DNA from 3 places in the Lactiplantibacillus sp. YT640 genome. Region 2 is predicted to be linked to each of the others. Evidence: predicted binding sites of a transcription regulator. Region 2 holds the regulator's gene; each other region holds the start of a gene.

Region 1 (6,237 bases), on a different contig from region 2:
TTAAGGCACTTAAAAAATACCATTCAATGCTGTTTTATCAGTCAGCAATCGAATGGTATTTTGAAATTGGTTATTTAATTGACATGCCGTTCTCGAACTTGATACCAAATAATCCCGGCCACACCGAAGACAATTGGTCCAACTAGCATCCAAATCGTATTTTGAATCTGCCCAGTTTCCAAGATTGGCTGGATCAACGTGAAGACATTCGCGCCTAAGACGACAATGAACACGACCCAACTAATAATTTTCGTCCAAGCCAATGACTTGTACACTTCAAAAGGCTTAACAATGTTCTGGTTTTCCTTAAACTTCGGAAACGCGTATAGCAAGAAGAGGTATGGTAACGTCATCGAAACGTTCGCCATTAAGGTCAACACATTGTAAAAGGCTGACGCGTCTGCCGTTGCAAAGGACGCCACCAAGATGATCACAATCACGATGGCACATTGAACCATCATGGCATAACTTGGCATACCAGCTTTGTTGAGCTTCGTAAATTTCTTCGGCCACAGTTCCTTAGGTGTTCCCAAGATAAGCGTCTTCAATGGTGAATAAGTTAAGGTGAAGAACGCCCCACTGTAAGCGAGGAACATCCCTAAGCCGGTGTACCGTGCAAACCACAGTCCCATTGTCTTAGCGGCCGCTGTACTCAAACCAAGCGCTTGCCCTAAAACATAGCCCAAGTTTTGCATCATGACATAACTAATATTACCGAGGTTAGTCGTTGGATTCGACAAAACGGCTTGCCAGTTCGTACTAATCCCCCAGCAGAAGATTCCCAGGCCATAGCCTAAGGTAATGACGATGGCAGAAATAATAATTCCGCGTGGGAAGGTCTTTTCGGGGTTCTTGGTCTTATCAACCATCCCACCGAGAACTTCTAGCCCACCGTAAGCAAAAATGGCGAAAACGGCAAACCCGAGTAACCCGACTGGATGCTGATAACTTGGATTTGGTGACGTCATCACATGTTGTAACGGTTGTGCGAATTGTCCGTGATTCAAGGCTAAAACGACCCCCGAAACCACTAACAGGATTGCAGTCAAACTGGTCACCGCCAGGCCGCCTAAACTCGTGACCCGCACAATGCCTTTCATCCCTTTGATGGAAACGAACGTCACTAGCACCATCCATAGACAGGACAAAATCCCAATCATCTGCGTCGCATTCAGACCAAACATCGCAAAGCGCTGCGTTTGATCGCTCCCAAAGAAGATGGTCGTAAACGGAATCCAGACTTTAGCTGACGTTGAGACTAACCAAATAATGTACGACGCAAACCACATGAACGTGCCCACGAACGCAAATTTCGCATTCACACTCACTTCCAGCCACTTGTACATCCCGCTACTATCAGACTTAACCGCTGCCCCGAACTCCGCCATCATTAGCGCGAACGGGATGAAGAACAGTACGGCTGCGACTAGGTAAAATAGAATCGAGCTGTAACCCATTAAATAATAGGCCACCGTACTATTGGCAAATCCGAAAACGGTCGTAAAGATCATCATGACTAGCGCCATCAATGTAATCTTTTCATTATCTTTTGTTGCCATTATTGCACTCCCTCACTTACTCCTTTAATACTTTTGTAAAGCTATTCCAATTTAAGATTACCGAACGAAGGCAATAAAGCGCTTTAGTTTTCCTAACAATATTATGATTTTTTCATGTGATAGTCAGCGCAATTATTCATCTAAACAATTGCCGCAACAGTTATTGACAAAAACTATTTCATAACGGAAACGTTCATTTAATAACATAGTAACTTTTCTTTAACATAGCTGACACATAATTGGCGTATTCTACACTTATCAGCTTAGGGAAAATATAAAACGGGGTTATACATATCATGAAAAAATTTAACTTTAAAACCATGTTGCTATTAGTTTTGGCTAGTTGTGTCTTCGGGGTTGTCGTTAACGTGACTACTAGTCTTGGACCACAAACCACAATCACCGCCCAGGCCTCCAAGAAGCTTAGCCAAGCCCAGCAAATTGCCAAGATCAACGCCAAGCTTTCGAAAGCCAACCGCGCTGCCAAAAATTGGATCGCCTATCGTGAATCTGGATACAGTTATACAGCTCGTAATGGCCGCTGCTACGGTCGCTATCAATTGTTGCGCTCATACTTACACGGCAACTTGTCACCCGTCAATCAGGAAAAACGTGCTAATACCTACGTCGCCTCGCGCTACGGCTCCTGGGTCAAGGCCAAACGGTTCTGGCAACATCATCACTGGTACTAACCCAATTTTTCTATTGGATCACACTAAAAAGACGACTAATTACTAAGATTGTGAATCTTTGTAATTAGTCGTCTTTTTGTAGGCAGTAATATCAAATAGCATGAGGACTATAGTTCACCGTCATTTAACACTTGGTTACAACAGGTATGCCGTGATTGCCGCACCTTTTCTAAACGATATTGTGAAAAATATAATTAATTAGCCAAAAAGTATTGCAAATTGTAATTATTACGACTATAATTTGATTCGTAAATTAGTAATGATAGCGATTACAATATAAAAAGAGGTTATTAATATGACTGAACGTAATTTTGATTTCTTAATGCCTAGCGTTAACTTTTTCGGTCCTGGTGTCATTAGTAAAATCGGCGAGCGTGCCAAAACTCTTGGTATGCACAAGCCAGTCATCGTCACCGACAAATTTCTTGAAAGTCTGCCAGACGGCGCCGTTGCTCAGGTGCGGCGGTCACTGGATGCTGCCGGGATTGACTACGTAATTTATAATCAAGTTGAACCCAACCCTAAAATTCATAACATTCAAGCTGTTAAAGCCTTATATCAAGCCAATCAAGCGGACTCCCTGATTACTATTGGCGGTGGTTCTGCCCACGATACCGGAAAAGGTGCCGGCATCATCATGACTAACGGCGACGATATCACTAAGTTAGCAGGAATCGAAACACTCAAGAATGCCCTACCACCACTGATTGCGGTCAACACTACCGCTGGGACTGGTTCTGAATTGACCCGTCACTGTGTCATTACGAATGAAGAAACGCATTATAAGTTCGTCGTTGCTTCATGGCGTAACATGCCACTCGTGTCCTTTAACGATCCCACTCTCATGCTAGATGTTCCTAAGGGACTCACGGCCGCAACTGGCATGGATGCTTTTGTCCAGGCTATCGAACCCTTTGTTTCTGTCGATCACAATCCGATTACCGATTCACAGTGCATCCAGGCCATCAAATTAATCGAAACATCATTACGCGAAGCCGTCGCCAATGGGCATAACCTAGAAGCCCGGACACACATGGTCGAAGCTGAAATGTTAGCCGGCATGGCCTTTAACAACGCCAATCTAGGTTACGTGCACGCCATGGCCCACCAGCTCGGCGGCCAATATGACGCACCCCACGGTGTCTGCTGCGCGCTGCTCTTACCCTACGTTGAAGAATATAATCTAATCGCGTGCCCCGAACGTTTCGCCGAGCTCGCCAAAATTATGGGCGAAAACACTGATGGCTTATCGACTCGTGATGCTGCCGAATTAGCTATCAAAGCGATGAAACAACTCAGCGAAGACGTTGGCATTCCGCATTCCATCAAGGAAATTGGCGCCAAGATCGAGGACTTCGAACACATGGCGACTAATGCGCTTAAAGACGGTAACGCCTTCTCTAACCCACGCAAAGGCACTAAAGAAGACATCATCAAGATTTTCCAAGCCGCATATGATGCCAAGTAATCCCCCATTCAAAGTTAACTAAATCATTCACAGCAAATAATCGGTTCAAGAATTCATAGTAAATTCTTGAACCGATTATTTGATTGGGACCTCTCTACAACTCGAATCGTTACTCGGCAATGCCATGCACCCCACGTTTGGACGCGCTATTCAAAATAAACACCGCAACAATAAACCGACAAACACAGATAAGAATATCTATCAGAACACGCATTGTGCAAATTAATTTGTCCTGATTTGTGATTAAAACGTGCCAAGTTTAGATTGTTATTCGTCAGCCGGTGCGCGTCCTATTCCGACCTCCGGGGCTGGGTGAGGGGCCACGAGTTGAAGCCGAGCATTGCCTGGCCAACGGATTAATGCTGTTTTGGCATTAGTCCGTTGGCGTAGCAAGCACAGGCTTTAGTGGCCCCGAACACGTTTCGGGAAGCCGCTCAAATGGCTAATGAACGACCACCGAACTCGGTACAATTTGTTGTTCGCTATTTGATACTGGAACTTTAAACAAAGCGTTAGGTGTATTAAGCCCTCTGTCAAGAGCTTAAATCTTACTACACCAATTCAGGATTAGTGAGCTATCTCAATATCATTTTCACCCTGACAGTTGATTGACAAAATTATGGTTTATGAAAAACAATGACGAATTCACCAAAAGTTGGGTACGCACATGTCCGCCATTCGAACACTGTCCCGACTGGAAGGCGTTTCGGCCAATGCCCAGTGGTGAAATTTCACTTAGCAAGCGTCCTTTGCTTGGTTAGTGAAAGGCCAGTATTTGAGACGTGGGCTTCGGCTTAAATCTGTGCCCACCACGTTCCGGCAATTGGCAGAAATGCCTGGAGGTCGGTGTAGGACGAACTAACTAAACAAGTTTACGCTGAGTCGAACTTTTCCCAGCGGTCCATAACTGGTTGTTTTTGAATTTAAGAATCGGCACGTTTTAATCACAAATTATGCAAGCCGTCCAAGCGGCTTGTGTTTAACACAAAAAGCGGCGATGTCAAAATCAACTTTTGACATCGCCGTTTTAGAAGTTATTCATCATAAACTGATGGCACCCAGCCGGCAGCTATTTCCCCGGTTGATAATCTTCATCAATGATCAAGACAGGTTTGATGGTCTTGCCGCTACCTGAATCAGCATTAGCTTGATTAATATCCTCAAACTTATAGAACTTTTCGGTCTTTTCAAATGGGAACATGCCATGTTGATAGAAATCGATTAACCGTGGAATATCAACGCCAGGGATGGCATCACCCATGTTAACACCAATGACTTTCTTATCATCAACACACAAATCGTTCCATGAGCTAATGGTGATATTTTTGGCCGTAACGGCAATCAAAGCAGCAGTCCCACCTTGAGCAAGTGCGTGGATTGCAGAAACCATAACTGGTTCTACCCCAGTCGTATCAACGGCAAAGTCGACCCCGTAACCATGCGTCAACTTCTTGATTGCTTCAACTGGATCTTCTTCCTTACTGTTAATGGCGTGAGTAGCACCTAATTCTTTGGCGAGTTCTAGCCGTGAATCAACAATGTCGACCGCAATCACTTCGGTACAGCCAGAAATCTTACCAGCCATCATTGCCGCTAAACCAACCGCACCAGTCCCAAAGACTGCAATTGTTTGTCCTGGGCGCGGCTGTAAACTGTTCAAAACAGTGCCACTTCCGGTGACATAGCCGCAGCCTAAAGGTCCCAAGCGACGTAAATCTAGTTCTTTTGGTACTTTAACCGCATTACGTTGGTCAACTACCGTATGAGTCGTGAAGGAAGATTGGTCGAACATATCACTGATATGGTGCCCGTTTTCTTGGAAATGGTCGGAACCATCGGGACGAGTCCCACTCAAGTTATAGTCGGCATAATTCCGACATTTAGTTGGCATGCCTTTCAGACAGTTATCACATGTTCCGTCAGCGTAAAATGATAGAATAACATGGTCGCCCACTTCAAAATTAGTTACTTCTGAACCGACCTTTTCGACGATTCCAGAACCTTCGTGTCCTAAAATTACTGGATAACCTAACGACGCATCACCCCGCCGAATTGCTTCATCAGAATGGCAAATTCCAGTCGCAACCATTTTGATTTGTAAATCAGTTGCTTTCATTTCAGCTAATTCAATATCATCTTTAATGACAAATGGATCGTTTACTTTATCAACCACTGCTGCTTTAATTTTCATGTTCAAACCCTCGTTTCAAATAGTATGTAAACCGCTTACAATTAATATTGTTACACAATACACAATTTGATTCAAGCGCTTACAAAAGCATTTAACACCACACTTATCTCCGTTAAATGGGCATTCTTCTAATTTTACACTAACGATATGATACTTAATTAGTGTAAATCTAATACTCTTTTTTTTACTGATTGTGAGGAATTTATAGCCAGTTTTCTTCCTTAAATTGTCGACTCAAAAAGCGGGTGTCTAACGCCAGCTCAACAACGTGAACTGGCGTTAGACACCCGCATATTTTGTACCATTAACACACATTTCTGCTTGTTT
Region 2 (6,237 bases):
GTCCCACGCATCTTGTTCAAGACTAAGGTTGGTAAAGCTTCACCAGAAATGTCATCAGCAATGATCAACAATGGCTTGCCTTGTTCAACGATGGATTGTAATAGTGGTAAGATATCTTGAATGTTTGAAATCTTCTTATCAGTAATTAAGATATATGGATTGTCAAGATCCGCCTCCATCTTATCATTATCAGTAACCATGTATTGTGATAAGTAGCCGCGGTCGAATTGCATCCCTTCAACAACGTCTAAGCTAGTATCAACACCACGTGATTCTTCAATCGTGATAACACCGTCATGACCAACTTTTTCCATGGCTTCGGCAATCAATTTACCAGTTTCTTCACTTGCTGAAGATACAGAAGCGATTTGCGCAATATCTTCTTGCGTCTTAACTTCGTGTGCCATAGCGTGTAATGAGTCAACCGCCGTCTTAGTAGCTTCTTCAATCCCACGACGAATGCCAACAGGGTTAGCACCGGCCGTAACGTTCTTCATACCTTCATTAACGATTGATTGTGTTAAGACCGTTGCAGTAGTCGTCCCATCACCAGCGATGTCATTAGTCTTTGAAGCAACTTCAGAAACTAACTTAGCACCCATGTTTTCGAAATGATCGTCTAATTCGATCGCCTTAGCAATCGTTACACCATCATTAGTAATTGTTGGTGAACCATATGATTGTTCCAAAACAACGTTGCGACCCTTAGGACCTAACGTTGACTTAACTGTGTCAGCTAATTGATCGACACCTTTTAGCATCGCTGAACGTGCATCTTCAGAGAACTTTAATTCTTTAGCCATTATCTCTATTCACCTCATGAATTTAATTTATTTTAAGTTGCGCAATTTAAATGGATTAGTCTTCGATTGCAACAATATCTTTTTCGTGCAATACCAAATACTTAGCACCTTGATACTTGACTTCGGTACCGGCATACTTATCGAATAATACTTGATCGCCGACCTTCACGCTGGGGTCAACTTTTGTCCCGTTATCTAAAACACGACCGTCATTGACGGCAACAACCTTACCGCTTTGGGGCTTTTCCTTAGCGTTATTGGCAATGACAATACCGCCAATTGTTTGTTCTTCTTCTTCTTGTTGTTGCAAGATAACGCGATCTCCTAATGGTTTTAACACGTGAATCCCTCCATTTATTCTTTTTTAGCACTCCTCAACCTCAAGTGCTAATTACATTGTCAACTATATCATTTTAATTCAAGATTGCAAGTGATTTGTCAATTATTAGTCAAAGAATGTCAAATCGACTATAATGAATACTATTGAAGTATCAATAAATCTTAAATCAAACTTTTAAAAGGACGTGACTTGATGGTTAATCGCCGCCAATCAATCTTTATTCTTATCATCTACTTTATTATTTACGCACTACCGAGCGTCCTTGTGACTGCTTTCCATCAGCTAGGGGCCCAAGTATTCGTGATTCAAACGGTCGACTACTTAGTCGGTGCAATCCTACTCATCTGGTTGGCGAGTCGCATGCGGACAAAAAACGTTGTTGAAAAACAACCAAGTAACTGGTTCATGACGTTCATCTGGGGATTGATCGGTCTTGTCCTAGTCATCGTTGGTCAAGTCATCATTTTAAAAATGACGGCTTTACTGGGACAGTCAACAGCGTCAACCAACACGACCACCCTCTTAACTGTTGGGCAACAATATCCCGCTTTCTTCTTAGCCATCATTGTCGGTGCCCCGATTATGGAAGAAATCGTCTTCCGCAAAGTTATCTTTGGCAATCTAAGTGCGGTTACTGGTCAGATTGGGGCGGCCTTGATTTCTAGTGTGCTATTTAGCTTTGCACATGCGGATGGTCACTTTATCCTCTATGCCTTTATCGGGTTATTATTCTGCTGGTTATACCAGCACACCGGTCGGATTCAAACATCGATGACGGCTCACATCCTAATGAACGCATCGGTTGTGTTACCCACATTATTAGGCTTACTGCACTAGTATCATTACTAGGTAGCGCTAACCTAGCGTTTCAACGTTAATTTTCACCGAATATTTATACGTTACAATCAATGATTCGTGATCTAAGTATGTTAAAAAGGCTTCCCTGAATAATTCAGAGAGGCCTTTTTATAGCCATTTAATTTCAAAGATAAAGCGAGTTATTAATCTTCAGTCTCATTTTCATCGTCATTACCATTGTCACCTAATTGCTGACCGTAATGTTCAATGAAGTAGATCAATGTTTGTAATTCGTTGGTCAAATCAACGTTCTGAACCCGTACTGTCTCAGGAACGGAGATTCGTAACGGCGTAAAGTTCATGATTCCTTTGACGTTTGCATCAACCAAGTCATCGGTAATTTTCTGAACAACCGTGGTTGGCACCGTTAAGATAGCAATCTCAATCTGTTGTTCGATCAATTGCTTTTTGAGCTCCGTCATTGGGTACACTGGAACCCCACTTTGGACTGTATTGGCAATCGCCTCGTTGACATCAAATGCTGCTGAAATGCGGACATTACTGTTTTTGTGAAAATTAAAGTTCAGTAGGGCGTGGCCCAAATTACCGACCCCAATTAAAGCAACATTCGTTAAGGTGTCTTGATTTAAAATCTTTTTGAAAAATGCAAGTAACGTTTCAACATCGTATCCATACCCTCGTTTGCCGAGCGCCCCAAAATACGAGAAATCTCGCCGAATCGTTGCTGAATCTACTTTAACCGCCTCGGACAACTCGGTCGATGAGACCCGCTTCTTATCTGCATCTAGCAAGATATTTAAATAGCGGTAATAAATCGGTAACCGTTTTGCCGTTGCCCGTGGAATTTTTGTTTCTGCCATTCGGACGTGTCCTCCTAATTAAAAGTTTGTGAATTTGCTGACACTATTCTAGCATAACGCGTGACTTTGTGAAATAATAATTACTTATTATTCCGAATAATTGGGTCAGGCCGTTACAATATGCTACAATTATGTCACGAATTAAATGTGAAAGGAGCTTAATAAAGCGTGATTTTACTACAAGTACAGCAAGTTATGCGGCGTTTTGGCGCCGATGTCTTGTTCGATAACGTACAAATGGATATTCAAGAACACGCTCGGGTGGCCCTTGTCGGTCGAAACGGGGCCGGAAAATCAACCTTACTTAAAATGATTGCCGGCGAAACGGTACCGGACGAAGGCCATATTTCAATGCGCAAGGGCTTAACAATCGGTTACTTGGCGCAAGACCAAGGACTGGATAGTAACAATACGATTTGGGAAGAAATGAGTAGTGTCTTTGCTGAGTTACATGCCATCGAAAAACGGATGCACCAGCTCGAAAATCAATTGAGCGACCCCGCAATCATGAATGATGAGCAGGCTTATCAACAGACCCTGAAAACCTATGATCAGATTCAAACTGAATTTCAACAAAAAAACGGGTACGGCTACCAAGCTGAGATTCGGGGCGTGTTGCACGGCTTCCAATTCGACGCCGATGTGTACGATAAGTCGGTGACGGCACTATCCGGTGGACAAAAGACCCAGTTGGCCTTGGCCAAGTTGTTACTTGAAAAACGGGACTTGCTTATCCTTGACGAACCGACGAACCACTTGGACGTCGAAACCCTTACTTGGTTGGAAAGCTATCTCCAGTCTTACTCTGGTGCGCTGCTAATCGTTAGCCATGACCGTTATTTCTTAGACCGGGTCGTTAACGAAGTCTATGACTTATCACACCATGAAATGGTGCACTACACTGGTAACTACGACCAGTTTGTGCAAGAAAAAGCGGCTCGAATCCAAGCACAATGGAAACATTATGAAAAGCAACAAGCGGAGATCAGCAAGCTTGAAGACTTTGTTAATCGTAACATCGTGCGTGCTTCTACGACAAAACGGGCCCAGGCTCGGCGTAAGCAGTTAGCAAAGATGGACTGCCTTGACCGCCCTGATAGTGACGAGAAGACTGCCCACTTTGGCTTTCATGCGGCTAAACAAAGCGGCAACATTGTGTTGACCGTCAAAGATGCAGCCGTGGGCTATGATGGTCAGATTCTTTCGGAACCCGACAACTTGAATATTAAGAAACATGAAGCTATTGCCATCGTTGGACCGAACGGTATTGGAAAATCGACTTTCCTAAAGAGTATTTTGGGACAGATTCCATTCATTAAAGGCCAGGCCGTTTTTGGCACCAACGTCGTTACGGGCTACTACGATCAAGAGCAACGTAATTTAAACGACAAAAAAACCGTCCTCAGTGAACTTTGGGATGAACATCCCACCACTCCTGAAAAAGACATTCGTACCATTTTGGGCAGTTTTCTCTTCACTGGTGAAGATGTTGATAAACCCGTTCATGCCCTATCTGGTGGAGAACGAGCCCGGTTACTGTTGACCAAACTTGCCATGCAAAATGACAACTTCTTAATCTTAGATGAACCAACTAACCACTTGGATATCGATAGCCGTGAAGTTTTGGAAGTCGCCCTCAACGACTTTGACGGCACCCTTTTGTTCGTGTCACATGACCGCTACTTCATTAACCAAGTCGCCACGAGTGTCGTAGAGGTTTCTCCGGAAGGCACGGAACTCTTCTTAGGTGATTACGACTACTACATCGACAAGAAACAAGAGCAAGCTGAAATCGCGGCTGCGGCTGCTAGCCAAGCGGCCGAAAAAGCTGCTGAAGCCGGTGCAGCGGATTCAACCAGTGCCACAACTGCTGCTCCCCGCTCCAAAGGCCAGCAAAATTACCAAGCCAGCAAGCAGCAACAACGTGAAAAACGCAAGCTTGAGCGCTCAGTTGCCGCCCTGGAAGAACAGATGACTGCCTTAGATGAACAAGCCACACAGATTCAAACTGAAATGGCGCAACCTGAAGTATCGGCCGATGTTGGTAAACTACAAGACCTACAAAAAGAACTTGAAGCCATCAATACTCAACAAGAACAAGTTGAAACCGAATGGACCGAACAAGCTGAAGCTTTAGAAGAATTGAGCTAATTTTCCAACGACTCATCAGATAAAAATAATAGTCGCCTCAAGAATTAATATAATTCTTGAGGCGACTATTATTTTGCCCCTATCCGCGGCATAAATCATGATTGAAAGAGGATGATTCCTAGAATCAAAAATGACCAGCTTAAGCCCGCTGGAAACAGTTCAAGTTAGTGTAAACTTGCTTAGTTAGTTCGTCCTACACCGACCTCCAGTCGGGATAGCGTTCGAATGGCTGACAAGGATATACCCAACTTTTGCTGAATTTGTCGTTGTTTTTCATAAACGTTAATTTTATCAATCAACTGTCAGATTGAAAAGGTCTTGTGATAACTCACTATTTCTGAATTACCGTAGTAATAATTGAATATTTCGAAAAAGTGGAGAAGGCACTCTGATATTTAACTTAAAGGGTTCAGTATCAAAATAGCCAACGACAAATTGTACTGAGTTCAGTGGCCGTTCATCAGCCATTCGAGCGGCTTCCCGACTGGAGAGGCTGGGTGACAATGCTCAGTAGCCAAATTATTCTTAGCTGGAAGTGGGTTGCTTCCGGCTTAGAATAAGACTCGTATTTGAGATGACGCGGGTTATGCGTTAGCTCAAATCGACGTCGGCTTACGTTCCAGCAATTGTCACCCAGCCCCGGAGGTCGGAATCGGACGCGCATTGCTGACGAACAGGAATCCACCTAACCGGCACCTTTCAATCATAATTAATGAAAAGATACTAAAACGGGTGTGAAAAGGACTGACTTTTCACACCCGTTTATAACTGCTTCATTACTTCAACATACCTGGCATCCAATCAAATTCTAAGCTTGGATCGGCATTCAGCGCCGCGTCGCCGAATTGGTGATGCTGATATTGAACATAGCCCGCAGCACCAATCATGGCACCATTATCACCGCATAACTTTAGAGGCGCTAAGATTAGTTCGGTGTCAGGAAAAGCGGTTGGTAAATCTTGTTGTAACCGTTCACGTAGCCCCTGATTAGCTGCAACGCCACCGGCTAAGACTAATTGCTTAACTGGATATTGTTTGAGGACTCGTAACGTTTTACTCATCAGAACATCAACCACGCTGGCCTGAAAGCTAGCCGCTAAATCGTTCTTATCCAGAGTCGCGCCAATTTGATCTGCGTGATGGACCGTATTGATGAACGCACTCTTCAGCCCACTAAAACTAAAATCGTAATTATCTTCATCAATCATTGCTCGCGGAAATTTGAAAGTGTCGTGACCTGCATGTGCCATCTCGTCAATGACTT
Region 3 (6,237 bases), on a different contig from region 2:
AACCGGATAACCAGTTCGCGGATCAAGGATATGGTGGTAGCGGTGATTGCCAATTTTAAAATATCGTTCGAAGATACCTGACGTCACTACCGTTCTAGCAGGCGTTTCAACCTGTAGCGCTGGATAGCCACGTGGCGCTTCGGGTGCTTGAATTCCAACTTGCCAACGCCGATTATCGGTTAGCGGATTGGCCCCTAATAGCTTAACGTTACCACCAAGATTAACAATAGCGCTGGTAATGCCAGCCTGCTGTAACTGCTTAACGACCTGATCGGCAAAATACCCCTTGGCAATCGCACCAAGATCTAATTGCATGCCAGATTGACGCAAGTAGATACTCGATTGGGCTTCATCTAGGATAACTTCGTGCGTATCTAATAAGGCTAATCGTTGGCTAATTCCCTTGGCCGCTGGTACTTGATGCCCACCAAAACCAATCTTCCAAAGTTTAACCAACGGTCCAATTAGCACATTAAAACTATCCGCATATTGCTTTGTGTACTTAATAGCATCCGACACTAGTTGAAAGCATTCAGTGCTAACCAAAACTGGATGAATACCGGCATATTGATTGATCGCAGCTAATTCTGAATCGGCACGATTGACAGAAAAGACACCATCCATCCGCTGCAAGTAATCATAGACCGCTTCGACCGCTAACTGATTCGGCTCAAATAATGTCAGCGAGATGACGGTTCCCATCATCGTAAATTGTGAAACATACTTTTTTTGTGTCCCAATCATCACTCTGACCTCACGATTTCTTTCAGTTATGCTTTAATTTAACTTCAGATCTTCCAATTCCGGCCGTAAATTTTCAAGTGCAATTTGCCCAGGTGCCGAAGCCGCCCCGACCGTTGCAAATGATAAACAAGAGCCGAACACTTCACCAGCAAGCCGTGACACTTTTCCTAAGTCACCCATCGACATTGTGATTACTGGCTGTGGTAGTGTTTGGCGTGCAATATTAGTCGCTGTCAGTAATGTTAAGACATCCTCCACCGATTGTGGCATCACAGCCATCTTAGCAACGTCAGCACCATAATCGACCATACTAGTAAGGCGCTTAACGATCTCAGCAACCGCCGGCGTTTTATCAAAATCATGATTACTCATGATCACAACTACTTGATGCTCATGAGCTGCTGCAACAATTTGTTTAACAGCTTGTTCGTCATGGTAACGCTCAACATCTAAGGCATCCGTGAACCCACCATCTAAGACCGTCTCACACAGTTTAAAATACTCAGTATCTGATAGTGCTAATTCGCCGCCTTCACCTTTAGTTCGGAAAGTAGTTAATAAGGCAATATCACCTAAAGCCTGACGAAGTTGCTGACCGGCCGATTTCAACTTTTCTGGATTAATTACATCCTTGAAAAAATCAATTCGCCATTCAACGACATCTGGCTGTGCAGCTAAAATCGGTGTCGTCGCTGCTAAAATATCATTAATCGTCGTTCCTGTGATAGGCACTGCCAACTTAGGTCGACCACTACCAAGTTCAATATTTCGTAGCTTTATCGCTGGTTGCATCTTAACTTGCCTCCTGTCATCAATTATTTATCCTGATCATCACTAAACAGAATCTGATGAATGTAATCAACTGGCATGTCTTCGCCAGTCCACAGCTTAAAGGCTGCTGCACCTTGTTCAAGCATCATACCTAAACCATTGTAAACATGCTTCAATCCTGCTTGACGAGCTACCTTCATTAATTTAGTCGTTCGTGGTGCATATACTGTATCAAACACAATTTGGTCTGAGCTGAACCAACTAGGATCGTCCACAAGCGTCTTATCTTCAAGTGGTTTCATTCCAACACCTGTCGAATCAGTATAGATATAAGAGCTTTGGATTTCCCGTTTGAAATCATCACGATCTTCTAATGAGTGTAAAGTGGCGTGACAGTCGGTCTGCTCATTAATTAGTTTAACGTTCCGTTCGGCATTTGCCCATGTTGCATCGTGCATATTAAAAATAGATATTTCTTTGACACCATCCAATGCAGCCTGCACTGCGATCGCAGTCCCGGCACCACCAGCACCAGCTAGCGTCATTTTATGTTCGCGAATATCCAAGCCTTCATCCACGAGCGCTTTCATAAATCCGATGCCATCAGTCGTATAACCTGTTAAAACACCATCATCATTAACAATTGTATTAACCGCACCCATCATTTTAGCTGCTGGATCAAGCTTATCAAGCAATGGAATCACTTTTTGCTTGTTTGGCATTGAAATATTGGAGCCACGCATATCAAGTGTTCTGATTGACTCAATTGCACTTGGCAGCGTTTCATTCGTCACTTCAAATGCTAAGTAAGCGTAATTTAGTCCTAATTTAGCAAAAGCATTGTTATGCATAGTTGGGGACATTGAATGACGAATTGGATACGCCATTAAACCAATCAGTAAAGTATGCCCATCAATTCGTTCTGCCATGAAAAACCACTCCTAAATATTATTTTTATCTGTTTGTTACTCAATTCACTTGTTATGTTAGCAAATTAGTTTAATATAATAAATATGGATGAGTTGTTTAAATCATCAAAGTTATCTATGAGTAAAGGAGCATTCCTCATGAATTTAAGACATTTAGTTTTTTTCAAAGAGCTAGCTCGAACACAACATATGGCAAAGGCTGCCGAAAACTTAGGTATCTCACAGCCTTCGTTGAGTTATGCCATCAAAAAACTCGAACACGAATTGGGTGTTCCACTTTTTGAAGCAGATGGCCGTAATATCAAGTTAACATCAATTGGCGGTGTTTATTTGAAATACGTCACTGCTACTTTAAATGATTTATCACAAGGCAACGAACTCGTCAAACAACTTATGGATCCAGATACCGGTCATGTTAAATTAGGATTTACCTACACCCTTGGACAACAACTAGTTCCTGAGTTACTGTCCCATTTCAAAAATCAAAGCGAAAATCAAGCAATTACTTTTGAGCTTGGTCAAGGAAACTCCGGTGTGCTCCTGCAAGCACTAGCCGATGAAAAATACGACATCGTTCTAGCCTCTAACGTCGATAGACTGGGTGAGCAGCTAACTGCCCATCTCTTTGACTTTATCCCACTAGTTCAACAAGAAATTGTTGCAGTTGTTCCAAATGATCATCCCGCGGTACAAAAAAATCCGCTACACGTTGAAGACCTAGCACCTTATCCAATGATCTTATTTTCACAGAATAGCGGCTTGCGACCATTAATCGACCAAATCCTATCAGCAGCCCACGTTCAGCCCAAGGTAGCTTATGAAGTAGAAGAAGATCATACTATGGCTGGGTTTGTTCGTTACAATATGGGTGTTGCGTTAATGCCCTACTTACCACTTTTAAATCCCGAGCGTGTTCAAATCAAACACTTAGCTGATCAGCCATTACAACATCAAATTTACTTAGTCGTTCGTCGCAGTGGTTTTATTACACCTGCCGTCCACCGTTTCCAAGAGTTTATTCGCAGTTATTGTTGGCAACATTACACTAATCAAGAACGATCAATCTAAAAATTGCGCCTTTATTGAAGGCGCAATTTTTAATTAACTTTCAACACCGGAAGCAGCCGACGTACGTGTTGACCGACCACCATGTTTCACAATCAATGCTAAACCAACCCCAATTAACGTAATCACAATGTTCATTAGAATTATCATCCGTGGCGCATCAGCACCGGTAACTTTTGTCAAGTATGCCGCAGCTGATAATACAGCATAATTAGCCACGCTTGAGGCAATCATTACAAGGGATGTCGCTAGACCTTTACTATCTGGAAAGAAACCAATGGTCGTAGAGGTCGCCAATTGTAGTACCCCACCAGCAGCAGCGTAACCAATAACAAAACTACCAATATAGAGAATGACTGGATTATTAATGAAATAACATAACATTAACATGACGATTGAAATACTTGGATATAGTACTAATACGGTCGTCTCTTTCAGCCCCATATGGATAAACTGAGCAGTTAATAAGACCGCTACCGTTGCACCAACCGCATAAAATGATTGCAGGATACTGGGGTCTTTGATTCCGTAACTAGCTCCTAGCTCTTGATTGCAATTCAACCAAATCATAAACGTCGCTGAACTAGTAAAACCAATTAAAATTGATGCAATCGCAGCTGGTGTGAAACGATGCTTCGGTTTGTCAGTAGTCGTTTTAGCCTCAGCAGTTGCTTTATCTTGCTTAGGAAATGGTAAAACCAGAACTAAGATTGCATCAGCAATCATTAAAATTCCACACCCGATAAAAATGACTCGATATGACATTTGAGCACTAGCAACCAAACCAATAACGAACGGCAATACAAACTGAGCAACCGTTATGGCAAACTTTGTAAATAGATTTGCAATTGAGGCCGATTTAGGAAAGATTTCCATCACACTTGGTGACACACAGGTATCCAAGAACGAATTAGCAATCCCGTTAATAATACCAATAGCATACGCCCACCACATGCTGTGAACTGTGATCATCCCAAAAAAGAATACGGCGTACAACGCAATTCCAATGAAACCACTGATACGACGCCCAATCCTATCAGAGACTGGACCAGCAAATGGGTAAGCAATCAGCCGTCCCAGACCATAGGCAGCAATGACAGAAACTACCATACTAACATCAATGGTTCCGTTAGCCAGCGTGGATGCGCCCCACGCCTTTGCAAACTCAGTTTTATACTGTCCCATTATTGAAGAGGCAATTCCTAAAATAAAGTAAGCAAAGTACAATGCCAATGCTGTTACATAATATTTACGGTTTGAATTTGTGTTACTTGTCATCTTAACGTCCCCCATCATCTGAGAAGAACCGTTGCGTTACTTCTTCAACGGGCATTTCTTGGCCTGTGTACAATTTGAACGCTGCGGCACCTTGCCAAACCAGCATCCCCTTACCGCCAATTGTTTTGCTTCCATGTTCAGCTGCATCTGCTAACATTTTTGTGGTAACAGGATTATAAACAGTATCTGTCACAACTAAATCAGAACGAAAAACGGTCATATCCTTAATATTAGTTTGTTCAACATTCGGTGCCATACCGGCCTTGGTTGCGTTAGCCAAAATATCACTTTGTGCAATTGCTTGTGTCAAGACTTCCTGGTCATTAATATCGCCTACAGTAACTTGGCATGCGGGAACTTTATCCATGATCTTTTGAGCCGTTAACTCAGCATTTTGATAAAACGAGTCCTTAGGATTAAAGATATGAATCGCCTGAGCGCCATCTAGTGCCATTTGAACGGCAATTGCTGTAGCAGCACCACCAGCACCTAACACCGTAAGGCGCTTTCCCTGTGGGTCAACACCATGCTGGCGTAGATTTTCAACATAGCCCGCACCGTCCGTATTATGACCAACTAACACGCCATCATTATTGACAATCGTATTCACAGCACCGATTAATTCTGCAGCTGGTGACAATTCATCAACTAATTCTGCAGCAACCTTTTTACAAGGCATCGTTACGTTAGCACCACGCATATTTAAAACGCGCATTTTAGTTAACGCACTGGCCATTTCATCAGCCTGAATGTCAAAAGCCAGGTATGCATCATTAATACCTGCCTTTTCAAAACTGTAGTTATACATTGCTGGTGAGCCTGAATGGCCAACCGGCGAGCCGAAAAGGCCTAGCATAGTTGTGTGTCCATCAATTCGTGCTTCCATCTTTTTATTGCCCCTTTCTAATGCTGCTTAGCTGCTTGACGTGCCTCGTAGGCTTGATATTCGGCCGTTGGCATAGCCTTACCTGTAAAGAGTGTGTATGCTGCATCACCTTGCCACAATAACATGCCTTTCCCCGGCGCTACCGTGCATCCTAATGCCTCGGCGTCTTCAATTAACTTGGTCTTTAGGGGGTTGTAAACAGTATCCGCAACAACCAAGTCTGAACGTAAATAGCTTGGATCGACTAATGATTGACCGTCCAGCGGCTTCATACCAACAATAGTAGCGTTAACCAGAATATCAGCCTTCTCAATCTCAGCTTTTAACTTGTCTTGGTCTTCTAGATGATAGACGTTAACGTCGACTTCTGGCTTTGCTTCCTTAATCTTCTTTTGAGTGTTTTCGGCATTCGCATAAAAGTCGTCCTCACGGTTAAAAATAGCCAATGATTTAGCACCATCTAATGCACATTGAACTTGTAGCGCCGTAGCAGCACCACCAGCACCAATCACGACTAGCTTTTTACCAGCAATATCTACACCGTTCTCTTTCAGATTGCGTACA

The links. Region 2 encodes Rex, which represses fermentation and respiration genes when NADH is low (regulators of the CRP and FNR family bind a similar motif). Its sites were predicted from a motif close to TTGTGAANTANTTCACAA; they were not measured.
Region 1: a site for Rex is predicted at 2,431-2,448, ahead of ACOV1R_RS09850 (iron-containing alcohol dehydrogenase). Genes of this name have one in related genera too.
Region 3: a site for Rex is predicted at 2,478-2,495, ahead of ACOV1R_RS12450 (shikimate dehydrogenase). Genes of this name have one in related genera too.

What each region holds. Positions count from the first base shown of each region.
Region 1 covers NZ_JBMNVY010000014.1:19,969-26,205, forward strand. Annotated here, with positions in the region: gene yjeM (glutamate/gamma-aminobutyrate family transporter YjeM) at 75-1,559, opposite strand; gene ACOV1R_RS09845 (transglycosylase) at 1,856-2,251, shown strand; gene ACOV1R_RS09850 (iron-containing alcohol dehydrogenase) at 2,547-3,719, shown strand; gene ACOV1R_RS09855 (NAD(P)-dependent alcohol dehydrogenase) at 4,789-5,910, opposite strand.
Region 2 covers NZ_JBMNVY010000013.1:49,351-55,587, reverse strand. Annotated here, with positions in the region: gene groL (chaperonin GroEL) at 1-803, opposite strand, end outside; gene groES (co-chaperone GroES) at 859-1,143, opposite strand; gene ACOV1R_RS09665 (CPBP family intramembrane glutamic endopeptidase) at 1,336-1,980, shown strand; gene ACOV1R_RS09660 (redox-sensing transcriptional repressor Rex) at 2,145-2,822, opposite strand; gene ACOV1R_RS09655 (ABC-F family ATP-binding cassette domain-containing protein) at 2,991-4,973, shown strand; gene tsaD (tRNA (adenosine(37)-N6)-threonylcarbamoyltransferase complex transferase subunit TsaD) at 5,750-6,237, opposite strand, start outside.
Region 3 covers NZ_JBMNVY010000024.1:11,773-18,009, reverse strand. Annotated here, with positions in the region: gene ACOV1R_RS12460 (FAD:protein FMN transferase) at 1-744, opposite strand, end outside; gene aroD (type I 3-dehydroquinate dehydratase) at 778-1,536, opposite strand; gene ACOV1R_RS12450 (shikimate dehydrogenase) at 1,560-2,444, opposite strand; gene ACOV1R_RS12445 (LysR family transcriptional regulator) at 2,583-3,512, shown strand; gene ACOV1R_RS12440 (MFS transporter) at 3,546-4,787, opposite strand; gene aroE (shikimate dehydrogenase) at 4,789-5,673, opposite strand; gene ACOV1R_RS12430 (shikimate dehydrogenase) at 5,691-6,237, opposite strand, start outside.